DNA from 3 places in the Pseudonocardia sp. Ae150A_Ps1 genome. Region 3 is predicted to be linked to each of the others. Evidence: predicted binding sites of a transcription regulator. Region 3 holds the regulator's gene; each other region holds the start of a gene.

Region 1 (7,265 bases), 1.9 Mb from region 3:
CGGTCCCCTCCAGAGGCTACCTGTCACATCGTCACGCTGCGCCGATCTCTCACGACATCACGCAACGACGCCACACGCGCAGCCTCCGCGCACCACCCTGAGTGACAGCTGTACAGGGCACACTGCTCCGAGAGAGTGAAATCCCCCGTCAGCAACACCGGGCGGACGGAACCCGGTCCTGGCGGTCGGTCCGTTCCCGCCAGAAGGCACGCTCGGACAGCACCGGCGCGCCCGGATGGTGACGTGCCCGGTGCTCCAGGTAGCGCTCGTAGTCCCGCTCCCCGGCCAGCTCGCGCACAAACCGCCAGAGCGACCGCAGCCGGCTCATCCGCCCGTCCCGCTCTCGCTGAGCTCGCGCTCCCGCGCCCGCTCCTCCCGGGTCGGTACCAGACCCGACGGTGCCCAGATCCGCGACTCGACGTACGGGTCCTCGGTACCGCTGCGCAGCGGGCGCCCGCGCAGGGCCGCGATCCACACCCGGACCGAGTCGGCCAGCACGACGACGATGAGGACCGCGAACAGCGCGGTGAGAGCGGTGTCGAGGGTCGTGTTGAACACGACCTGCTGCATGTCCTCCACCGACTTCGCGGTGCCCATGCTGGTCTTCCCGGCGTCGAGCGCGTCCTGGTACTGCGCCCGCTGCGCCCAGAAGCCGAGCTTCGGGTTGTCCGAGAAGATCTTCTGGTAGCTCGCGGTCAGTGTCACCGCCGCGTCGAACACCAGCGGGACCAGCGTGATCCAGGCGTACCGGGCGCGTCCCGTCTTGATCAGCAGGGTCGTGCAGACCGCCAGCGCGACGGCGGCGAGCAGCTGGTTCGCGATGCCGAACAGTGGGAAGAGCTGGTGGATGCCGCCCAGCGGGTCGTTTTCACCCCGGCGTAGAGCAGGTAGCCCCAGGCACCGACGATCACCGCACTGGACAGCCATGCGGCCGGCTTCCAGCTCGTGTCGGCGAACCGCGGCCAGACGTTGCCGACGGTGTCCTGCAGCATGAAGCGCCCGACCCGGGTGCCGGCGTCCACCGTGGTGAGGATGAACAGCGCCTCGAACATGATCGCGAAGTGGTACCAGAAGGCCCGCAGCGCGTCGCCGCCGAAGACCTCGGAGAACACGGTCGACAGGCCGACCGCCAGGGTCGGGGCGCCGCCGGAGCGGCCGACCAGCGTCTGTTCCTCGACAGCCGACGCCGCCGCGGCGAGGTCCGCGGGCGAGATCGTGAACCCGATCTGCTGCACCGCCGCCGACGCCGACTCCACCGTCGGCCCGAGCACGGTGGCCGGCATGTTCATCGCGAAGTACAGGCCGGGGTCGAGGATGCAGGCCGCGGCGAGCGCCATGATCGCGACGAACGACTCCGTGAGCATCGCCCCGTAGCCGATCACCCGGACCTGGGACTCCTTCTGGATCAGCTTGGGCGTCGTGCCGGACGCGACGAGCGCGTGGAAGCCGGACAGCGCACCGCAGGCGATCGTGATGAACACGAACGGGAACAGCGAGCCCGCCGAGACCGGGCCGAGCCCGTCCGAGGCGAACCGGGTCAGCGGCGCCATCTGCAGCGTCGGCCAGGCCAGCACGATCGACGCGGCCAGCAGCACGACGACGCCGACCTTCATGAACGACGACAGGTAGTCCCGTGGCGCCAGCAGCATCCACACCGGCAGCACCGACGCGGCGAAGCCGTAGACGACCAGTGCGAGGGTCAGCTGGTTCGCCGAGAGGTGGAAGACCTCGCCCCACGACGAGTCCTGCACCCAGCCGCCGCCGACGATCGCGAGCAGCAGCAGCGCGACCCCGAGGACCGACGCCTCGATGATCTTCCCGGGGCGCAGGTACCTCAGGTAGACGCCCATGAACAGGGCGATCGGGATCGTCATCGCCAGCGAGAACGTGCCCCACGGGGAGTCGGCCAGCGCCTGGACGACGACCAGCGCGAGCACCGCCAGCAGGATGACCATGATCGCGAGGACGGCGACGATGGCGGCGATCCCGCCGACCGGCCCGATCTCCTCGCGGGCCATCTGGCCCAGGCTGCGGCCGCCACGGCGGGTCGAGAAGAACAGCGTGACCATGTCCTGGACCGCGCCGGCGAACACGACGCCGACGATGATCCAGACTGTGCCGGGCAGGTATCCCATCTGCGCGGCCAGCACCGGCCCGACCAGCGGGCCCGCACCGGCGATCGCGGCGAAGTGGTGTCCGAACAGGACGCGCCGGTCGGTGGGCTGGTAGTCCTGCCCGTCGTCGAGGCGCTCGGCCGGGGTCGCCCGGGTGTCGTCGACCCGCAGCGCCCGGTGCGCGATCCAGCGGGAGTAGAAGCGGTAGGCGATCGCGTAGGACGCGACGGCGGCGAAGACCAGCCAGGCCGCCGAGATCTGCTCGCCCCGGACGAACGCGACGATCGCCCAGGCGACGGCACCGACGACGGCGACCGCCGTCCAGATCGCGATCTGCCTCGGGTCACGGCGCCGGGGACCGGCCGTTCCCGTGCCGGGTCCCTCGGGTTCCCGCGGCCGCTCCGTCGTGACCATGACGCCCCCTCCGTGCACCGTGCGCGACCGGTGCCCCGCCGGCGCCGGCCCGGTCGGGGACGTTACGTCGCGCAATCACGGCTGTCATCGTTGCGCGGTGTGACGTTATGGAGTCGCCGCGGAGGACCGCCCGCGGAGGGTGCGGACACACGGGAGCCCCCGGCGGCCAGTGGCCGCCGGGGGCTCCGGTGGGCTCCCGGTCAGGCGCCGAGGCGCTGCTTCAGGGCCTCGAACTCGTCGCGGATCGACGACGGCAGGTTGTCGTCACCGATCTTCTCGAACCACTCCTCGATGAGCGGGATCTCGGCCTTCCACTCCTCGACGTCGACGGCCAGCGAGGCCTCGACGTCGGCGCGCTCGGCGTCGACGCCCTCGAGGTCGATCTGGTCGGCGGTCGGCACGAAGCCGATGGGGGTCTCGACGGCAGCCGCCGAGCCCTCCAGCCGCTCGATGACCCACTTCAGGACGCGGCTGTTCTCGCCGAACCCGGGCCACAGGAAGCGGCCGTCCTCGCCACGGCGGAACCAGTTGACGTAGAAGATCTTCGGCAGCTTGCCCTCGTCGGCGCTCTTGCCGACGTTCACCCAGTGCGCGAAGTAGTCGCCGACGTTGTAGCCGAGGAACGGCAGCATGGCCATCGGGTCGCGGCGGACCTCGCCGACCTTGCCGGCCGCGGCCGCGGTCTTCTCCGACGACATGGTGGCGCCCATGAAGGTGCCGTGCTGCCAGCTGCGGGCCTCGGTGACCAGCGGGACGGTGGTCTTGCGGCGGCCGCCGAACAGGATCGCCGAGATCGGCACGCCCTTCGGGTCGTTCCACTCCGGGGCGACGACCGGGCACTGGTCGATCGGCACGGTGTAGCGGGAGTTCGGGTGCGCGGCCTTGACGCCGGAGTCGGGCGTCCAGTCGTTGCCCTTCCAGTCGGTCAGGTGCTGCGGGTCACCCTCCAGGTCCTCCCACCAGACGTCGCCGTCGTCGGTCAGCGCGACGTTGGTGAACAGCGCGTTCCCGGCCTCGATGGTGCGCATCGCGTTCGGGTTGGTCTTCCAGTTGGTGCCCGGCGCGACGCCGAAGAAGCCGAACTCGGGGTTGGTGGCGTAGAGCCTGCCGTCCTCGCCGAAGCGCATCCAGGCGATGTCGTCGCCGACGGTCTCGGCACGCCAGCCCGGGATGGTCGGCTGCAGCATCGCGAGGTTGGTCTTGCCGCAGGCGCTCGGGAACGCGGCCGCGACGTAGTACGCCTTCTCCTCCGGGCTGATCAGCTTGAGGATCAGCATGTGCTCGGCGAGCCAGCCCTCGTCGTGCGCCATGGCCGAGGCGATGCGCAGCGCGTAACACTTCTTGCCGAGCAGGGCGTTGCCGCCGTAGCCGGAGCCGTAGCTCCAGATCTCCCGGGTCTCCGGGAAGTGGCTGATGTACTTGTCCTCGTTGTGCGGCCACGGCACGTCGGCCTGGCCGTCGGCGAGCGGGGCGCCGATCGAGTGCAGCGCCTTGACCCAGCGGTCACCGGCCGCGTCGAGCAGCGGCAGGATGTCCGCGCCCATCCGGGTCATGATCCGCATGGAGATGACGACGTACTCGGAGTCGGTGATCTCGACGCCGAGCTTCGGGTCGTCCGCGTCCGTCGGGCCCATGCAGAAGGGGACGACGTAGAGGGTCCGGCCCTTCATGCTGCCGCGGTACAGCTCGGTCATCGTCCGCTTCATCTCGGCGGGGGCGACCCAGTTGTTCGTCGGCCCGGCGCCGCGCTCGGTCTCGGTGCAGATGTAGGTCCGCTCCTCGACGCGCGCGACGTCGCCCGGGTCGGACGCCGCGTAGAACGAGTTGGGCTTCTTCTCGGGGTCCAGCCGCACGATCGTGCCCTGGTCGACCAGCTGGTCGGTGAACCGCGTCCACTCCGCCTCGGACCCGTCGCACCACACGACGCGGTCCGGGGTGGCCAGCTCGGCGATCTCCTGAACCCAGGCCACGACGCCCTGGTTGGTGGTCGGTGCGCGGTCGGTACCCGGAACGGTCGCTGCAGTCATGTCGTCCTGTTCTCCTCGCCGGCCCCGGCCCGTCCTCCGGGGGAACTACTGCGAGCCCGCTACCGGAGTCGGTACGGGCCCTGACGGGAAAAGGTGTACGGCGAGGCTACCCGCGGAATCGGGACGCACCCATGGGCCTCTTTGAGAGGTCAGGCACAGCACCGATCATGTAGATCGATCCAGAACAGAATCGCGTACGCCGTCGTCGTCCCTGGTGACGGGGTTGTCACACGAACGCAACCCGGCGCGGGTGACGTATTCGCCGACGCCGCGCGACGATGCGGCGGAAATGCGCGGACTCGCGTCAGGGAAAGACACTCGTCGATCGGAACCCCGCGATTCAACGCATTCCTTGTTCCGACTTAGGCATTCGCAGTGCGTAAGGGGGTGCGGGCGGGGACGGCCGGCACCGCGGTCGGCCGGGCGAGCTCCGGCAGCATGATCGGGAGCCGGTGCGCGGTGACCTGCCAGTAGCGGGCGTCCGGGTCGGCCGCGCGCCAGGCGTCCGCGAGCCGGACGACGGCGTCCGGGTCGATGCTGCGACGCGGCCGCGGCCGCATGCCGCACCGCTCCCGGACGCCGGTGTCGAGCGCGCGCCAGGCGTCGGTGGCGGTGGAGTGCACGGACACCTCGGGCCGGCCGTCGGCGGTGCCGTCCACCGCCGCCTCCCCCAGGACCAGGGTGTAGGCGCTGACCACCTCGTACGGCACGGATCGCTCCCGGATGACGTCGGCTCCGGCGGCACGACGCGGCCGCCGCGGTCGGCCGTAGTGAACCAGCCGGGGGCACGTGTGAGCCCCGATCGGGCTACCGGACGGGCGGCGCGTCGCCGGAACCACCCGTCCGGGCCGCCGGACGGTCACCCGGCATCGTCACAGCTGGTTGCCGCTCGCTCACCGCGTGCGATCAGCGGTGGCCCCGGAACGCCGTGCCGCGTCCCCGTCCAGACCGGTCGCACCCGCTGCCAGCACCGTCCGGTGCGCCCGGCGCAGCCCGAGCCCGGCCGTCACCAGCACCACCGCCACGACGACGGCGGCCACCCCGGCCGCGACGTCGGCCCCGGCGACGAAGGCCTCCTGCGCCGACGCCGTGAGCGCGTCGGCGACCCCGGCCGGCAGGTCCGCCGCGGCACCGACGGCGGCCCCCAGGGTCTCCCCGGCCGCCGCCGGTGCGCCGTCGGGCAGCACGACGCCCGCCCGGTAGACCGCCGACAGCACGCCCCCGACCAGGGCCGTACCGAGCACCGCACCGATCTCGTAGGCCGTCTCCGACACCGCCGACGCGGCACCCGCCTTCTCCGGCGGCGCCGCGGCGAGGATGGCGTCGTTGGTGACGGTCTCGGAGAGCCCGATGCCCGCACCGATCAGCACCGCCGCCGACATCAGGAGCGCGACGGCGGAGTCGGCCCGCAGGAACAGGCAGGCGACGAAGCCGGCGAGCACCAGGGCCAGCCCGGTCGTGACGAGCCCGTGCAGCGGGTACCGCCGGGCGAGGCGGGCCGCGAGCAACCCGGCCAGGGTCGTGACCAGGAAGCCCGGGAGCAGGAGCAGCCCGGCCTGCAGCGGCGAGGCGCCGAGGACCAGCTACAGGTACTGCGCGGAGAAGAACAATAGCCCGGTCAGGCCGAACATCGTCGTCGCGTTGGCCAGCGCGCTGTAGCGCAGCACCGGCCGGGCGAACAGCTCCAGGTCGATCAGCGGGTCCAGTCCGTTGCGGACCCGGCGCCGGGAGTGCAGCACGAACGCGACCGCCGATCCGGCACCCACCAGCACGGCGAGGCCGGCCGCAGGCGTGAGCCCGCCGGAGCCGACGAGCTTGATCGCCAGTACGAGCGGCCCCATCGCCAGCAGCGACAGCAGCACGCCGACCGGGTCCGGCCTGCCCGGTGCCTCCGCACGCGACTCCGGCAGGAGCAGCGGCGCGACCACCAGGAGCACGGCCATCGGCGGCACGCTCATCACGAAGATCGAGCCCCACCAGAAGTGCTCGAGCAGCAGGCCCCCGGCGATCGGGCCGAGCGCCGCCCCCGCGGCGAACCCGGTCGCCCAGATCGCGAGCGCCAGCCGCCGGTGGACGCGGTCGACGAAGACGGTCCGGAGCAGGGCGAGCGTGGCGGGCATCAGCATCGCGCCGAAGACACCGAGCAGCGCACGGGCGGCGACGAGCTGCTCCGCCGACGTCGCGAAGGCGGCCGCGAGGGAGACCGCGCCGAACCCGCCGACACCGATCATGAGGAGCCGGCGGCGGCCGATGCGGTCGCCGAGCGTCCCCATCGTGACGAGCAGCCCGGCCAGCACCAGCGGATAGACGTCGACGACCCAGAGCAGGGTCGTGGCGTCCGGGCGCAGCGCCGCGGTGAGCTCGGGCAGCGCCACGCCGAGGACCGTGTTGTCGATCGAGACCAGCAGGGTCGGGATCGCCAGCACCGCCAGCGCGAGCCAGGCACGCGGACCGGGCCGGGCCGTCGGTGCCGCCCGGTCGGTGAGCTCGGGCCGTGACATCTCTCGTCTCCTCGTCACTTCGCAGACCTGCTGGACTGTACCGTCCAGACGGTACAGTCATATACCGTCCGGACGGTACAGTCCAGCGCTGCGGCCGGGGCTGTGAGGCGGGGCACCGCCGGTAGGGTGCGCGCATGGCGGAGCGGCGGAACGCAGCAGGACCGGCCCGCGACCGCGTGCTCGACGCGTACGAGACCCTCCTGATCGAG
Region 2 (7,265 bases), 1.8 Mb from region 3:
CACGGTCATCACCGTGGTGTACGCGAGCGGACGCTCCGGAGCCAGGCGCAGCCGGACGTCACGGACGCGGAGCGGCTCGTCGCCAGACCACAGCACGTCCATCACGACGGCCTCGAGCTCACCCAGTCGACCCCGCATCCCGCCTCCCGGACACAGGGTAGCCGCAACCCCCCATGCTCCCCCGGTCGGGATCAGCCGGCGAACGCCCCCGGGACGGGCCTGACCAGCCGCGGGACCGGATCGAGGACGACCCAGCGACCGCCGGCCGCCTCGATCTCCGGCAGCGCCGCACGCACCTCGTCGGTGAGCTCGGCAAGGAAGAGCACGACCCGGTCCGGGCGCAGTGCGGCCAGCTCCGCGGGGGACACGATCGGGATGTCGGTGCCGGGCATCCGGCGGCCCTGCTTGGTGGGCGAGGCGTCGCCGACGGCGGCCAGCAGGCCGGCGTCCAGCCCCGCGTGACACATCACCGGCACCGCCCTCGACGCGGCGCCGTACGCGGCCACGGTGCGCCCGGCCCGCCGCTCCGCGTCCAGCCATCCCCACAGGTCGTGGGCCCGGTCGGCGGACCGCTGCAGCCCGGCGAGCCCACCCGGGGTGGTGACGCCCTGCTCGTCCTCCTCGCGGAGCAGGCGCCGGGTCCCGGTGTCCGGCGTCGCACCGGCCCGGGCCGTCACCAGGAGCGTCCCGCCGGACAGCGGGTACCGCCAGGCCCGGTGCACGGCCAAGCCGTACCGGCGCAGCGCGGTGTCCAGCGCGGGCAGCGACCAGTACGCGTAGTGGCCGTGCCGCAGGTCGTACCACTGGCCGTCACGCAGGACGGTGCCCAGCGACAGCAGCTGCAGGGCGAGCGTCCCACCCGACGCGAGCACCCCGGCCCGGCGGCGCAACGCGGCGTCCTGGTCGGGCTCGTGCAGCAGCCCGTAGAAGTCGACGACGAGGTCGGCGGTACCCGGCGGGGCGGCGTGCCCGGCGTCCGTCATCCCGCGCCCCGTCAGGCGCGGCAGCCACGACTCGCCGTGCGGGCTGCCGTACTCGACGACCCGATCGCCCGGCCGGACCAGTCCCTCCCGGACCAGCCGCTCCACGGCGCGGTCGCTCTGCTCGGCGACCGCCCGCGGTTCGACGCCGAGAATCTCCTCGCCCACGTCCGCACCGGCCTCGAGCTGAGCCAGTCCGCAGGAACGGCACAGCCACATCCGCAACGGCGATACGGGATCGGGCAGCGGCGTGGCGGCCGGCGGCATGCTGTCCCACGAGGGCTGTTCGCCCAGGTCCAGGACGATCCCACCCTGCTCACCGCGGCAGGAGCGACAGCGCATCCGGTCCGGCACACACCCTCCCGACCACGGTCACGACCGCCGGCCCGACGATCAACTATCCGGGATAGTAGTAGTCGGCACTGAGCGGGCGCTGCGCACCCGTTCGGAGTAGTGAAGTCTCGCGGAGCGTCACCGAGGACCCGATCACTCGTTGTCGTCACCGGTACGCGAGATCGATCGCACCGCGCCCGGCGCGCGGCGGGCGGCCACGACGACGGGAGCAACAGGTGCAGGTGGTGACGACCGTGGTGCCGGGTGCGCTGCTGCTCGACGCCACGGCACCCGGTGGCGGCCCGGGTGCGGCCGTCGACCCGGGAGCGTTCACCGTCCGTCGTCGGCGGCGTCCCGCCGACGGCGCCGTGCACGGGCTGCACGGCCACCCCGACGGCGCCGTCCTCCTCGGCGTCCCGCGCGGGTCCGGCTACGCCGTCGTGATCGACACGCGGCCGGCGGCCGAGACCTTCGGACGGCTCGCCGTCGCGTTGCTCGACGGCCCGCGCACCCTGCTGGTCCCGCCCGGCTGCCTCTACGGCGTACAGGCGGCCACCGGCAACACACTGGTCGAGATCCGGACGGCCACCCGGCCGTCCCGCCGGGACCGGCTCGAGGTCGACCCCGACGACCCCGACCTGAAGATCCGCTGGCTGCGTCCGCGCCCGGTGCGGACCCCGGCCGACGACCGTTCCTGGGCCGGGCTCTGCACCCGGCTCGGTGCCCCGGCCGGCCCCCGTCACGACCGCGTCTCGCTCTGGTAAGCCGGCCGCGGGTGAGCCGCGGCACGTGTGACGCCGCCGCCCCCGCGCCGAAGATCACGATTCGGTCACGTACTGTCGCATCAGCCCGGATCGACGACGCCCCTGGCGTTCCGCCGGCACGTGGTGTGCCGTCCGAGACCCTAAGAGGGGTGTTGCAGTGCTCAGCGACCGTGAGCGCCGTCGGCTGCACGAGATCGAGGTGCAGCTGCGACTGACCGACCCGCGCCTGGTGCGGCGTTTCGCCGCACTGGCGGCAGCAGGCCGCGTACCGATCGGGCCGGGTGGGCTGCTGAGCGGTCTCTCCGGCAACGGCGGCGGCCGCTCCGTGCACCGCTCGGGCCCGCTCCCCTCGACCCTGCTGGGTCTCTCCCTGCTGGTGCTGCTGGTGGGCGCCGTCGCGGTCAGCGTGCCGGTCGTGATCGCCGGCATCGTGCTGGCAGCCCTGTCCCTGGGTGTCGCCGCGACGACGGGCCCGCGGGCCCAGCCCGGTACGGCCTGACCGAGCCCGCCGAGCCCCGCCTCTCGCGGGCGGGACCGCCGCCCGGCGCGGCTCAGCCGTGCGCCAGGTCGGAGAACCGGCTGTAGTGCAGCTGGTGGGCCACCGTGATCGTCGTGGTCGGGCCGTTACGGTGCTTGGCCAGGATCAGGTCCGCCTCGCCGGCGCGCGGATCGTCCTGTTCGAACGCGTCGGGCCGGTGCAGCAGGACCACCATGTCGGCATCCTGCTCGATCGAACCGGACTCACGCAGGTCCGACAACATCGGCCGCTTGTCCGTGCGCTGCTCGGGACCACGGTTCAGCTGGCTCATCGCGACCACCGGCACCTCGAGCTCCTTCGCGATCAGCTTGATCTGACGCGAGAACTCGGACACCTCCTGCTGACGCGACTCGACCTTGCGGCCCGAGGTCATCAGCTGCAGGTAGTCCAGGATGATCAGCTTGAGGTCGTTGCGCTGCTTCATCCGGCGCGCCTTGGCCCGGATCTCCATCAGCGTCAGGTTCGGTGAGTCGTCGATGTAGAGGGGCGCCTCGGAGATCTCCGACATCCGCCGCGCCATCCGCGTCCAGTCCTCGTCCGACATCCGGCCCGCACGCATGTCGGCCAGCCGGATCCGCGCCTCCGCCGAGAGCAGACGCATCACGATCTCGGACTTGCTCATCTCCAGCGAGAAGAACGCACTGGTCATGCCGTTCTTGATGGAGCACGACCGGGCGAAGTCAAGGCCGAGGGTCGACTTGCCCAGACCCGGACGGGCCGCGACGACGACCATCTGCCCCGGGTGCAGGCCGTTGGTCACGGCGTCGAGATCGGCGAACCCGGTCGGCACGCCCGCGGCCATCCCGCCCTGGGAGGCGATCGCGTCGATCTCGTCCATCGTGGGCTGGAGGAGCTCCTCCAGCACCGTGTAGTCCTCGGTGGTGGTGCGCTCGGTGACCTCGTAGACCGCGGCCTGTGCCCGGTCGACGACCTCCTCGACCTCACCGCCCTCGTTGCCGTGGTAGCCGAGCTGCACGATCCGGGTGCCGGCCTCGACCAGCCGCCGCAGGATCGCCTTCTCCCCGACGATCTCGGCGTAGTACGCCGCGTTCGCCGCGGTCGGCACGGTCGCGATCAGGGTGTGCAGGTACGGCGCCCCTCCCAGCCGCACGAGCTCGCCGCGCCGCTGCAGCTCCGCCGACACGGTCACTGCGTCGGCCGGCTCACCACGGCCGTAGAGGTCCAGGATCGTCTCGTAGACGGTCTGGTGCGCGGGCCGGTAGAAGTCCTCCGGGCGCAGCACCTCGACCACGTCGGCGATCGCGTCCTTGCTCAGCAGCATGCCGCCGAGCACGGACTGTTCCGCGGTGAGGTCCTGTGGGGGCTGACGGTCGAAGGTGCCGTTGCCGCCTTCACCGGAGCCACCGGCCTCGCCGTCACGGACGGCCCGAGGCCGCCCGGCAGGACGGTCGTCGGTCAGAGCCATACGCAGCGTCACCCCCGGTGAACAGCTTAACGAACACACGTTCGATGCGCGAGCGACGGATGGGTGTCGCCCGCGCTGATCTCCCGCGATCTCCGGCTCTCACGGCGACGTCCGTGCGCGGCTCGCGCACGGCCTCTCGCCGGGCCGGTACGACCGAGGCTAGGTCGGTGCGGGCACCGCGCGCGAACCGGTCTGGTGATCGACTTGGGGATGAACTGTGCACCAACACCGCCCATCCCGGGACCGTGCTGTGGACATGTTGGGGACAACAGCCGGATTCGTGCCGGAACAGCAGGTCAGAGGCATGGGGACGGGTGTGGACAACTTTGCTCTGGCGTGTCGGCGCAGACCTGTCGTGGGCGTGTCGGACTCCCCGGGGCACCGCTCACCGTCCGTCGCGTCCACAACCCCGTCCGACGACCGGGGCGTCACCCTGCGGCGTGTCGCCTGCGTGACAACGGATCCCGCCCCATTCACCCGACAGGGTGTCGCAGTCCACGTAGGACTCCGGAGGGCGAGACCGCGATCCCGATCGGTACCGACGAGAAAGGGCGGTGCCCGGAGCAGAGGCTCCGGGCACCGCCCTCACTACGTTGCGTGGTCGAGTGACCACGGCCACAGATCAGCCGGCGACGACCGCGATCGGCAGCTCGGTGGTGACCTCCGGGTGCAGGCGGACCTGCACCTGGTGCTTGCCCAGGGTCTTGATGTGACCCGGGACGTCGACCGTCCGCTTGTCCAGCGCCGGGCCGCCCGCGGTCTTCACCGCGTCGACGACGGCAGCCGGCGTGACCGAACCGAACAGACGACCGCTGGCGCCGGCCTTGGCCGGCACGGTGACGTTCAGGTTCTTCAGCTGCGAGTCGACCTGCTGGGCGTGGCCCAGGTCGCGGATCTCGCGGGTCTTCTGGGCCCGGCGGATCTGCTCGACCTGCTTCTCGGCGCCACGGGTGGCGACGACCGCGAGCTTGCGCGGCAGCAGGTAGTTACGGCCGTAGCCGTCCTTGACCTCGACGATGTCACCCGGGGCGCCCAGGTTCGGGACGTCGGCGTTGAGGATGAGCTTCACGTGTCTCCCCTTCCTCAGCGAGCGGTCGAGGTGTAGGGCAGCAGGGCCACCTCGCGGGAGTTCTTGACCGCGACGGCGACGTCACGCTGGTGCTGTCGGCAGTTGCCGGTCACACGGCGGGCGCGGATCTTGCCCCGGTCGGAGATGAACTTCCGCAGCAGACCGGTGTCCTTGTAGTCGATCGGCTGGGCCTTGTCCTTGCAGAAAGCGCAGACCTTCTTCTTCGGCTTGCGCACGATGGCCTTGGCCATGGTGGTGCTCCTGGAGTAGTCCACCGCCCGTGACGGGCGGGATGCGAACGTGGATCAGAAGGGGGGCTCGTCGTCGGACGCCGCTCCGCTGCCTGCGGGCGGGGCCGAACCCCAGGGGTCGTCATAGCCGCCGGAGTTGCCTCCACCGGACCCGCCGCCGCCTTGCTGGCCGCCGCCGAATCCGCCGCCACCGCCGCCGTCGTAGCCGCCGCCACCGCCACCGCCGCCGCCACCGCCGCCGCCACCGCCACCGCCACCGCCACCGCCACCGAAGCCTCCGCCCCGGCTGACCTTGTTGACCTTGGCGGTCGCGTAGCGGAGCGAGGGGCCGACCTCGTCGACCTCCATCTCCACGACGGTGCGCTTCTCACCCTCGCGGGTCTCGAAGGACCGCTGGCGGAGTCGCCCCTGCACCACGACCCGCGCACCGCGGGTCAGCGACTCGGCGACGTTCTCCGCCGCCTGCCGCCAGATGTTGCAGCGCAGGAACAGCGCCTCCCCGTCCTTCCACTCGCCGGACTGGCGGTCGAAGGTGCGCGGTGTGGACGCGACGGTGAAGTTGGCGACCGCGGCGCCGGAGGGGGTGAACCGCAGCTCGGGATCCGCCGTCAGGTTGCCCACGACGGTGATCACGGTCTCGCCGGCCATGACTGCCCCTCTCTCAGCCGGCGGCGGGCGCCGGCGTGCGGGTGACGTCCTTGCGCAGCACCTTGGTGCGCAGCACGGACTCGTTCAGGCCCAGCTGGCGGTCCAGCTCGGCGACGGTGGCCGGCTCCGCGGCGATCTCGACGACCGCGTAGATGGCCTCGCCCTGCTTCTTGATCTCGTAGGCCAGCCGGCGTTTGCCCCAGACCTCGATCTTCTCGATCGATCCGCCGTCGCTCTTCACGACGGTGAGGAACTGCTCCAGGGACGGCTGCACAGTGCGCTCGTCCAGGCTGCCGTCGAGGATGACCATGACCTCGTAATGACGCATGAGAACCACTCACCTCCTATGGACTCGTGACGGTCACGACCCCGACGGCCGTGACAGGAGGTTCTCAGTGCCCCCCGACAGTTCTCGATCCGCGACGACGTCGCGGCGACGACACTGCAGGAGAGCTGGGAAAGGTTACCAACGCCCGTCCGGGCCCCGACCTGCGGGTACACCGCTCCCGGGTCCCCGGGGCGGCGGGCGCCCGCTGTCGGGGGGCCTCGCTACCGTTGCCCGCATGCAGATCGGAGCACACGTCCGGGACGCCGAGGACCCGCTGGCCGAGGCCGGCGAGGTGGGCGCCGAGGTGATCCAGCTCTTCCTGTCCGATCCTCAGGGCTGGAAGAAACCGCCACCGCACCCGCGCGCGGCGGAGCTGGCGGCCTCCGAGGTCGCGGTGGTCGTGCACGCGCCCTACACCGCGAACGTCGCGTCGACGAACAACCGGATCCGCATCCCGTCCCGCAAGATCGTCCAGCAGCACCTGGCGGGTGCGGCCGAGGTCGGCGCGTTCGGCCTGGTCGTGCACGGCGGTCACGTCACGAAGGACGACGACCCGGCCACCGGTGTCGACAACTGGCGCAAGTTCGTGGAGCGCCAGGCCGGTGAGCACGGGTTCGACGTACCCGTCCTGATCGAGAACACCGCCGGCGGGGACAACGCGATGGCCCGCCGGTTCGACGCGCTCGGCCGGCTGTGGGACGCGGTCGGCGAGTTCGGCGTCGGGTTCTGTCTCGACACCTGTCACGCCTTCGCCGGCGGGGAGGAGCTGGCCGGTCTCGTGGAGCGCGCCCGGGCGATCACGGGGCGGATCGACCTGATCCACCTGAACTCTTCGCGCGACCCGTTCGACTCGGCACGCGACCGGCACGCCAACATCGACTCCGGGACCATCCCGCCGGACGAGCTGGCCGCCGTCGTCGCCGAGGCC
Region 3 (7,265 bases):
CGGAAAGTCCAGCCTCCTCAACCAGCTGACCGACGCCGGGGTCCTGGTCCAGGACTCGCTGTTCGCGACGCTGGACCCGACGACGCGCCGCTCCGAGACGCCCGACGGCCGCGCCTACACCCTCACCGACACGGTCGGGTTCGTGCGGCACCTGCCGCACCAGCTCGTCGAGGCGTTCCGCTCGACGCTGGAGGAGGCGGCCCGGGCGGACCTGCTGGTGCACGTCGTCGACGGCTCCGACCCGCTGCCCGACGACCAGATCGCCGCGGTCCGGCAGGTCCTCGTGGAGATCGGCGAGGAGCAGGGCGGCACCATGCCGCGGGAGCTCCTGGTGATCAACAAGGTCGACGCCGCCGGTGACCTCGCACTGGCCCGGCTGCGGCACGCCCAGCCGGAGGCGGTGTTCGTCTCCGCGCACGACGGCAGCGGCATCGGGAAGCTCCGCGACCGGATCGCGGAGCTGCTCCCGCGCCCCGAGTACGAGGTCGACCTGCTGCTGCCCTACACCGAGGGTGCGCTCGTGGCCCGGCTCCACGACGAGGGCGAGGTCCTCGCCGAGGAGCACACCGGTGAGGGCACCCGGGTCCGCGCCCGGGTCGGTCCGGAGCTCGGCACCGCGGTGCTCCCGTACGCCGTCGGCGGGACCGCGACGGTGCCCGCGGACACCGATCCTGCGGGCACCGACCTGCCCGCGACGGCGGCAGGGCACTGAGCCCGAGGGGGCCCCGCACGTCCTGGCCCTGCATGTCCCGGCCCCGGCGGAGCAGGCTCCGTGTGGGGCCGGTCGCCGTCGCGCTCGGGATCGTCCTCGGCATCAGCGGTGCCGGAGCCGGCGGGGTGACGGCGGCGCACGCCGCGCCGGACGAGGTCCCGGGGGCCCCGCCACGGACCGGGGCCGCACCCGGGCCGGCAGCGCCGCGTCCGGTCTGCACGGCCGAGGACCCGCGGGCCGCCGAGCTCTCCGGGCTGGTCGCCGAGGGCCCACCGGGAGCGGGCCCGGTGCGGTACCGGGCGATCGTCGACGGCGGCGGAACCGGCGAGGTCCTCACGCTCGACCCGGTGACCTGCGCGGTCACCGAGATCCGGGACACCGGTGTCCGGGTCACCGACGTCGAGGACCTCGGTGCGACACCCGACGGGACCCTCTGGCTCGCCGACATCGGCGACAACCGCGGCGACCGCGGCACGGTGCGCCTGGTCGAGCTGCCGGTGTCCGGGCCCGCGCGGGCGCACGACCTCGTCTACCCGGACGGGCCGCGCGACGCCGAGGCGATCCTCCTCGCCGACGACGGGACCCCGCTGATCGTCGCGAAGACCACGGGGGCGGCCGGGGTGTACCGGCCCGCCGGCCCGCTCGACGGCGGCGCCGCACCGGTCACGCTGGACCGGGTCGGCGAGGTGGTCCTCCCGTACTCCGCCACGTCCGGCGGCCCGCTCGGCGCCACCGGGACCCGGACGGTCACCGGGGGAGCGGTCGGCCCTCCCGGCGCCGACGGCGGCCGGGTCGCCGCGCTGCGGACCTACACCGACGCGTGGGTGTTCCCGCTGCGCCCGCCACCGGACGGCCGGGTCTCCGCGGACGCGCTCGTCGAGGCCCTGCGCGCAGCGCCGCTGCCGGTGCCGCTGCCGGACGAGGCCCAGGGGGAGGCGGTGGCCCTCGACGGCCGCGGGACGCTGCACTCCGGCTCGGAGGCCCGCGGGCTCTCGCCGGCGGGCGTCCGGGCCGTGCCCGGCGTGGCGACGGCCGCGACCGCCGCGGCGGCCCCCGTGGTCGCGCAACCGGCGGAGGTGCCCCGCACCGGGTCGTTCCCGCCGTGGCTGCCCGCCGTCGCCGGGGCCGGGGTGCTCGGGGTGCTGCTGCTGGCCGGGATCGGCGCGATGGTCCTGCACGGCCGCCGGCGGAGCTGATCCGCCGACGGCCCGGTCCCGCGCCTCAGAGCCGGCGCATGACCGCGACGACCCGGCCCAGGATCGACGCGTCGTCCCCCGGGATCGGGTCGTACGCCTCGTTCGCCGGCATCAGCCAGATGTGCCCATCCTTGCGGCGGAACGTCTTCACCGTCGCCTCGCCGTCGATCATCGCGGCCACGACCTCGCCCTGCTCGGCGACCGGCTGCTGCCGGACGACGACCCAGTCCCCGTCGGTGATCGCGGCGTCGACCATCGAGTCGCCCTTGACGTTGAGCAGGAACAACGTGCCCTCGCCGACGATCTCCCGCGGGAGCGGGAACACGTCCTGCACGGCCTGCTCGGCGAGGATCGGCCCGCCCGCTGCGATGTCACCGAGCAGCGGCACGAAGGCCGGTGCCGGGCGCTCGGACCGGACCGCCTCGGTGTCCGCGTCGGTGCCGTCGCCCGCCGCGGCCTGCTCCGGGCTCCGGACGTCGACCGCCCGGGTCCGGTTCGGGTCCCGGCGGAGGAAGCCCTTCCGCTCCAGGGTCCGCAGCTGGTGGTGCACCGAGGAGGTGGAGGTCAGCCCCACCGCGTCCCCGATCTCGCGCACGCTCGGCGGGTACCCGTACCGGTCCACCCAGTCCCGGATCACCGACAGGACCTTCCGCTGCCGCGGGGTCAGCCCACGGGTGTCGGCCGGGGGCTCGGGGAACTCCCGGACGTCCGCGGATCCCGGCCCGGCGGGCGCACCGCCTCCGGACTCGTCCGCTGCCATCGCATTCGCCTCCTCGAGGATCTACCGGCACGAACACTAGCCAAGTCCGGGCCGTCCGCCAAACATGCGTTCGAAGTTCGCGCCGGGCGTGTCGTGGATTCCGTCGGACCCCGGTGGTAGAACAGCGCACAGGCGTTCGATCGAACATCGATTCGACGACTTCGGTCCGGCGCCCGTACAGCGCCGGAGACCGGGAGGGGTGGAGATCGTGAGCGCGACGACGGAGGTGCGGGTGGTCCCCGGCGGTGTCCGCCCGCCGGTCACCGCGGAGCTGGTTCGGACGGCGCCGCTCGCGGTGCCGCCGCCGTGTGGGACGACGGTCCGGGTGTTCTCCGCGACGCCTGCGGCGGTCAGGATGCCGCCGGGTGCGCGCTCGGCGGGGTCGGCGGGTGCGCCCTCCGTGCTGCACCGGGCGGTCGCCGCCGTGGGCGTGCTGGTCGCCTCCGCCACGGCGGTCGTCGGGCTGGGCCTGCTGGCCGAGGTCGCCACCGCCGGCGTCGTCCCGGTCGCTCCGGCGGCCGTGTCCACGGGTCGCTGACCCGCCGGCGTCGGCGGGCCCGCGGGCGCCGGCCGGCGGCCCCCCGTTTCTGTCGGGGGGCCGGTGCTACACAGCTCGTACACTCGTTCGACCGGGCTGGGGGAAGGGCCGGTCGGGGGTGAGCAGGGCGCGCGGCCGGGTGTGGCCGGGCGCCGACGGCGACCGCCCCGCCCCGGGTGGGGCGGTCCGCGAGGAGCAGGAGGAGCCATGCGAGAGCTCGACGTGCGTGACGTGGCGCGGGGGACCCGCGAGACGGCGCGGGGAACGCGCTCCGCCGGACCGCGTGAGCGCAGGCGCCCGGTCCGGCCGGTCTGCGCGGGCGGGGGCCGCTCCACGGCGGCGCTGCGCGACGCCGACCCCGTCGAGGACCGGGCGGTGCCGGTGGCCGAGGGCGTCCGCCGGCCGTCGGCGGCCGAGCGTGCCGCGCTCCGCTGGGCCGGCATCGAGCGGGCCGAGGGCGGCCACGACCGTCCGGAGCGCGCCGGGCGCCGCACCGTCCACGGTGTGCCGGTCGTCCCGGGCGCGGCACCGGCGTGGCGGACGACGGGGGTCCCCGGGCGTGACCGGCGGCCGGTGGCGGCGGGCCCGTCGTCCGTGCCCGCGCCGCGTACGGTTCGTCCGCTGCACCGCCGGTGCGTCGCCCCGGCGCGTCGCCGGACGCGGCAGGCGCAGGCGCACTCGCGGGGCTCCCGGCTGCTGGCCGGGGTGGCGGTCGCGCTGTGCGCGGCGACCGTCGTCGTGGTGCTCGGGCTGCTGGGTGACGCGGCCGCCGGGTGGAACGCCGGCGGCGCGACGGCCCCCGCGAGCCCGGCGGGGCCGGTCGTGACGGCGGCGACCGGACGCTGACCGGTGGCCGCCGGGCGCGACACACTGGCGTGTCGCGGAACCGGGTGGTCGTCCGGCGCGGTCGTTCCGGGGCGACGGACGGCGGGCGGTGCCGGCGTGCACGACCTGATCAGGGCGTATGCATCCGTTCATGATCGGTTGCTGTCGGCGGGGACCGGGAGCCGGTGTGCGAGGCTTCGGGTCCCGATCGGGCGAAGCTCGGCGCCGCGCCGCCCCTGGGATGGCGCACCCCTAGATGTAGGGGTTACATTGGTGTCGTTCTCCCACGGGTTGGGGAACAGGTCATCGCGGAGAGTCTCCGGTAGGTCGCGGGAGAAAGAGGGTGGGTACGTCGTGCGTTGCCCCTTCTGCCGCCACCCGGACTCGCGGGTGATCGATTCCCGGACCGCCGACGACGGGACGTGTACCCGCCGTCGCCGGTCCTGCACCGCGTGCGGTCGCCGGTTCACCACGGTCGAGGAGACCGTGCTCGCCGTCGTCAAGCGCAGCGGGGTGAGCGAGCCCTTCAGCCGCCAGAAGGTGGTCGGAGGGGTTCGGCGGGCGTGTCAGGGCCGGCCGGTCGACGAGGACGACCTGCAGCAGCTCGCCCACAGGGTCGAGGAGACGGTGCGTGCCCGCGGGGCGGCCGAGATTCCCAGCCACGAGGTGGGGCTGGCGATCCTCGGACCGTTGCGCGATCTCGACGAGGTCGCGTACCTGCGGTTCGCGAGCGTCTACCGGTCCTTCTCCTCCATCGAGGACTTCGAGAAGGAGATCGCCGATCTGCGTACGGCGGCTGCCGGGGAAGCAGCCGACGACGCGGCCGGCAACCGGGACGGCTGAACCGGGCGACCGATCGGACCGGTGCGGGCACCAGGGGGCGCGCACACCGGCACCGCGGGAGCCACGTCGGCAGGACCGGAAGGGGGACGGTGCACGGCACCGTCCGGGGAACGCCCGCGCACCCCAGCGCGCGGGCGGGCAGAGGACGTCGGATGCGGAGGCAGTTCATGACCGAGACCGTCGGGGGCCCGACGACAGGCACCGGGAGCGAGAGCACGAACGGCGCGGGGGAGGCCCCGAAGGCCGCCCGCGGCCGGGGCAAGGCCGGCGCGAAGCGCCGTGGCCTGACCGTGCCGCGCGTCTTCACCACCGAGGGCGTCCACCCGTACGAGCAGGTCGAGTGGGAGCGCCGCGACGTCGTCATGACGAACTGGCGTGACGACACGGTCAACTTCGAGCAGCGCGGCGTGGAGTTCCCGTCGTCCTGGTCGGTGAACGCCACTAACATCGTCACGAGCAAGTACTTCCGCGGTGCGGTCGGCTCCGAGACGCGGGAGTCCAGCCTCAAGCAGCTCGTCGAGCGCGTCGTCGGGACCTACCGGCGGGCCGGGGTCGAGAACGGCTACTTCGCCACGGACGCCGCCGCCGAGGTGTTCGACCACGAGCTGACCTGGATGCTGATCCACCAGGTGTTCAGCTTCAACTCGCCGGTGTGGTTCAACGTCGGTACGCCCAGCCCGCAGCAGGTCAGCGCCTGCTTCATCCTGTCGGTCGACGACACGATGGAGTCGATCCTGAACTGGTACCGGGAGGAGGGCCTGATCTTCAAGGGCGGCTCCGGTGCCGGTCTGAACCTCTCCCGCATCCGGTCGTCGAAGGAGCTGCTGTCCTCGGGCGGCACCGCGTCGGGCCCGGTCTCCTTCATGCGCGGTGCGGACGCCTCCGCCGGGACGATCAAGTCCGGGGGCGCGACCCGCCGGGCGGCGAAGATGGTCGTCCTCGACGTCGACCACCCCGACGTCGAGGAGTTCGTCGAGACCAAGGCCAAGGAGGAGGCCAAGGTCCGCGTGCTGCGCGACGCCGGCTTCGACATGGACCTCGGCGGCTCCGACATCACCTCGGTGCAGTACCAGAACGCCAACAACTCGATCCGGGTCTCCGACGAGTTCATGCGCGCCGTCGAGGAGGACACCGAGTTCGGCCTGCGCGCCCGGATGACCGGCGAGGTGATCGACACCGTCGACGCCCGCAAGCTCTTCCACGGCATCGCCGAGGCCGCCTGGAACTGCGCCGACCCCGGCATCCAGTACGACGGCACGATCAACGACTGGCACACCTGCCCGGAGTCGGGCCGGATCACCGCGTCGAACCCGTGCTCGGAGTACATGCACCTGGACAACTCCAGCTGCAACCTCGCGTCGCTGAACCTGCTGAAGTTCCTCGACGCCGACGACCGGTTCGACGCCGAGACCTTCGCCAATGCCGTCGAGCTGATCATCACCGCGATGGACATCTCCATCTGCTTCGCGGACTTCCCGACCGACCCGATCGCCGACACCACCCGGAAGTTCCGGCAGCTCGGCATCGGCTACGCGAACCTCGGCGCGCTGCTCATGGCGACCGGGCACGCGTACGACTCGGAGGGCGGCCGCGCGCTGGCCGGCGCGATCACCTCCCTCATGACCGGTGCCGCGTACAAGCGCTCCGCGGAGCTCGCCGGTGTCGTCGGCCCGTACGAGGGCTACGCCCGCAACGCCGAGGCGCACCAGCGGGTGATCCGCAAGCACGCGGCCGCGAACGACGGGATCTGCACCTTCGCGGCGTCCACCGCGATCCAGAAGCTCGCCACGCTGACCTGGAAGCAGTGCCAGGAGATCGGCGAGGCGAACGGCTGGCGCAACGCCCAGGCCTCCGTGCTGGCACCGACCGGCACGATCGGCCTGATGATGGACTGCGACACGACCGGCATCGAGCCGGACCTGGCGCTGGTCAAGTTCAAGAAGCTGGTCGGCGGCGGCTCCATGCAGATCGTCAACCAGTCGGTGCGCCGGGCGCTGGACAACCTCGGCTACCAGGCCGAGCAGGCCGAGGCGATCGTCGAGTACGTCGCCGAGCACGGCCACGTCGTCGACGCCCCGGGCATGCGGCCCGAGCACTACGAGGTGTTCGACTGCGCCATGGGCGAGCGGTCGATCGCGCCGATGGGACACGTCCGGATGATGGCGGCGGCCCAGCCGTTCCTGTCCGGTGCGATCTCCAAGACGGTGAACATGCCCGAGCGGGCCACCGTCGAGGACGTCGAGCGGATCTACCTCGAGGGGTGGCGGCTCGGCCTCAAGGCACTCGCGATCTACCGCGACAACTGCAAGGTCGGCCAGCCGCTGTCCGCAGGCAAGGGCGGCTCCGGCGAGAGGACGGCCGAGGCGGAGCCGAAGGTCGTCGTCGAGCAGC

Evidence for each region. Region 3 encodes LexA, which represses DNA repair genes until DNA is damaged. Its sites were predicted from a motif close to CGAACACGTGTTCG; they were not measured.
Region 1: Ae150APs1_RS16145 (phosphoenolpyruvate carboxykinase (GTP)) is a predicted target of LexA. The motif match lies at 4,642-4,655, and genes of this name have one in related genera.
Region 2: dnaB (replicative DNA helicase) is a predicted target of LexA. The motif match lies at 4,072-4,085, and genes of this name have one in related genera.

Annotation. Positions count from the first base shown of each region.
Region 1 covers NZ_MCIJ01000001.1:3,467,349-3,474,613, forward strand. The annotation lists gene Ae150APs1_RS16135 (CstA-like transporter-associated (seleno)protein) at 149-328, opposite strand; partial or broken gene Ae150APs1_RS16140 (carbon starvation CstA family protein) at 325-2,528, opposite strand; gene Ae150APs1_RS16145 (phosphoenolpyruvate carboxykinase (GTP)) at 2,729-4,555, opposite strand; gene Ae150APs1_RS16150 (hypothetical protein) at 4,918-5,265, opposite strand; gene Ae150APs1_RS33635 (MFS transporter) at 5,449-6,138, opposite strand; gene Ae150APs1_RS33640 (MFS transporter) at 6,139-7,056, opposite strand; gene Ae150APs1_RS34340 (TetR/AcrR family transcriptional regulator) at 7,191-7,265, shown strand, end outside.
Region 2 covers NZ_MCIJ01000001.1:3,490,230-3,497,494, forward strand. The annotation lists gene Ae150APs1_RS16245 (BlaI/MecI/CopY family transcriptional regulator) at 1-138, opposite strand, end outside; gene Ae150APs1_RS16250 (class I SAM-dependent methyltransferase) at 192-1,322, opposite strand; gene Ae150APs1_RS16255 (dTDP-4-dehydrorhamnose 3,5-epimerase family protein) at 1,559-2,077, shown strand; gene Ae150APs1_RS16260 (DUF3040 domain-containing protein) at 2,235-2,576, shown strand; gene dnaB (replicative DNA helicase) at 2,629-4,041, opposite strand; gene rplI (50S ribosomal protein L9) at 4,664-5,110, opposite strand; gene rpsR (30S ribosomal protein S18) at 5,125-5,361, opposite strand; gene Ae150APs1_RS16280 (single-stranded DNA-binding protein) at 5,416-6,009, opposite strand; gene rpsF (30S ribosomal protein S6) at 6,023-6,337, opposite strand; gene Ae150APs1_RS16290 (deoxyribonuclease IV) at 6,573-7,265, shown strand, end outside.
Region 3 covers NZ_MCIJ01000001.1:5,318,296-5,325,560, forward strand. The annotation lists gene hflX (GTPase HflX) at 1-712, shown strand, start outside; gene Ae150APs1_RS25045 (hypothetical protein) at 745-1,908, shown strand; gene lexA (transcriptional repressor LexA) at 1,934-2,668, opposite strand; gene Ae150APs1_RS25055 (hypothetical protein) at 2,877-3,206, shown strand; gene Ae150APs1_RS25060 (hypothetical protein) at 3,414-4,052, shown strand; gene nrdR (transcriptional regulator NrdR) at 4,386-4,874, shown strand; gene Ae150APs1_RS25070 (vitamin B12-dependent ribonucleotide reductase) at 5,042-7,265, shown strand, end outside.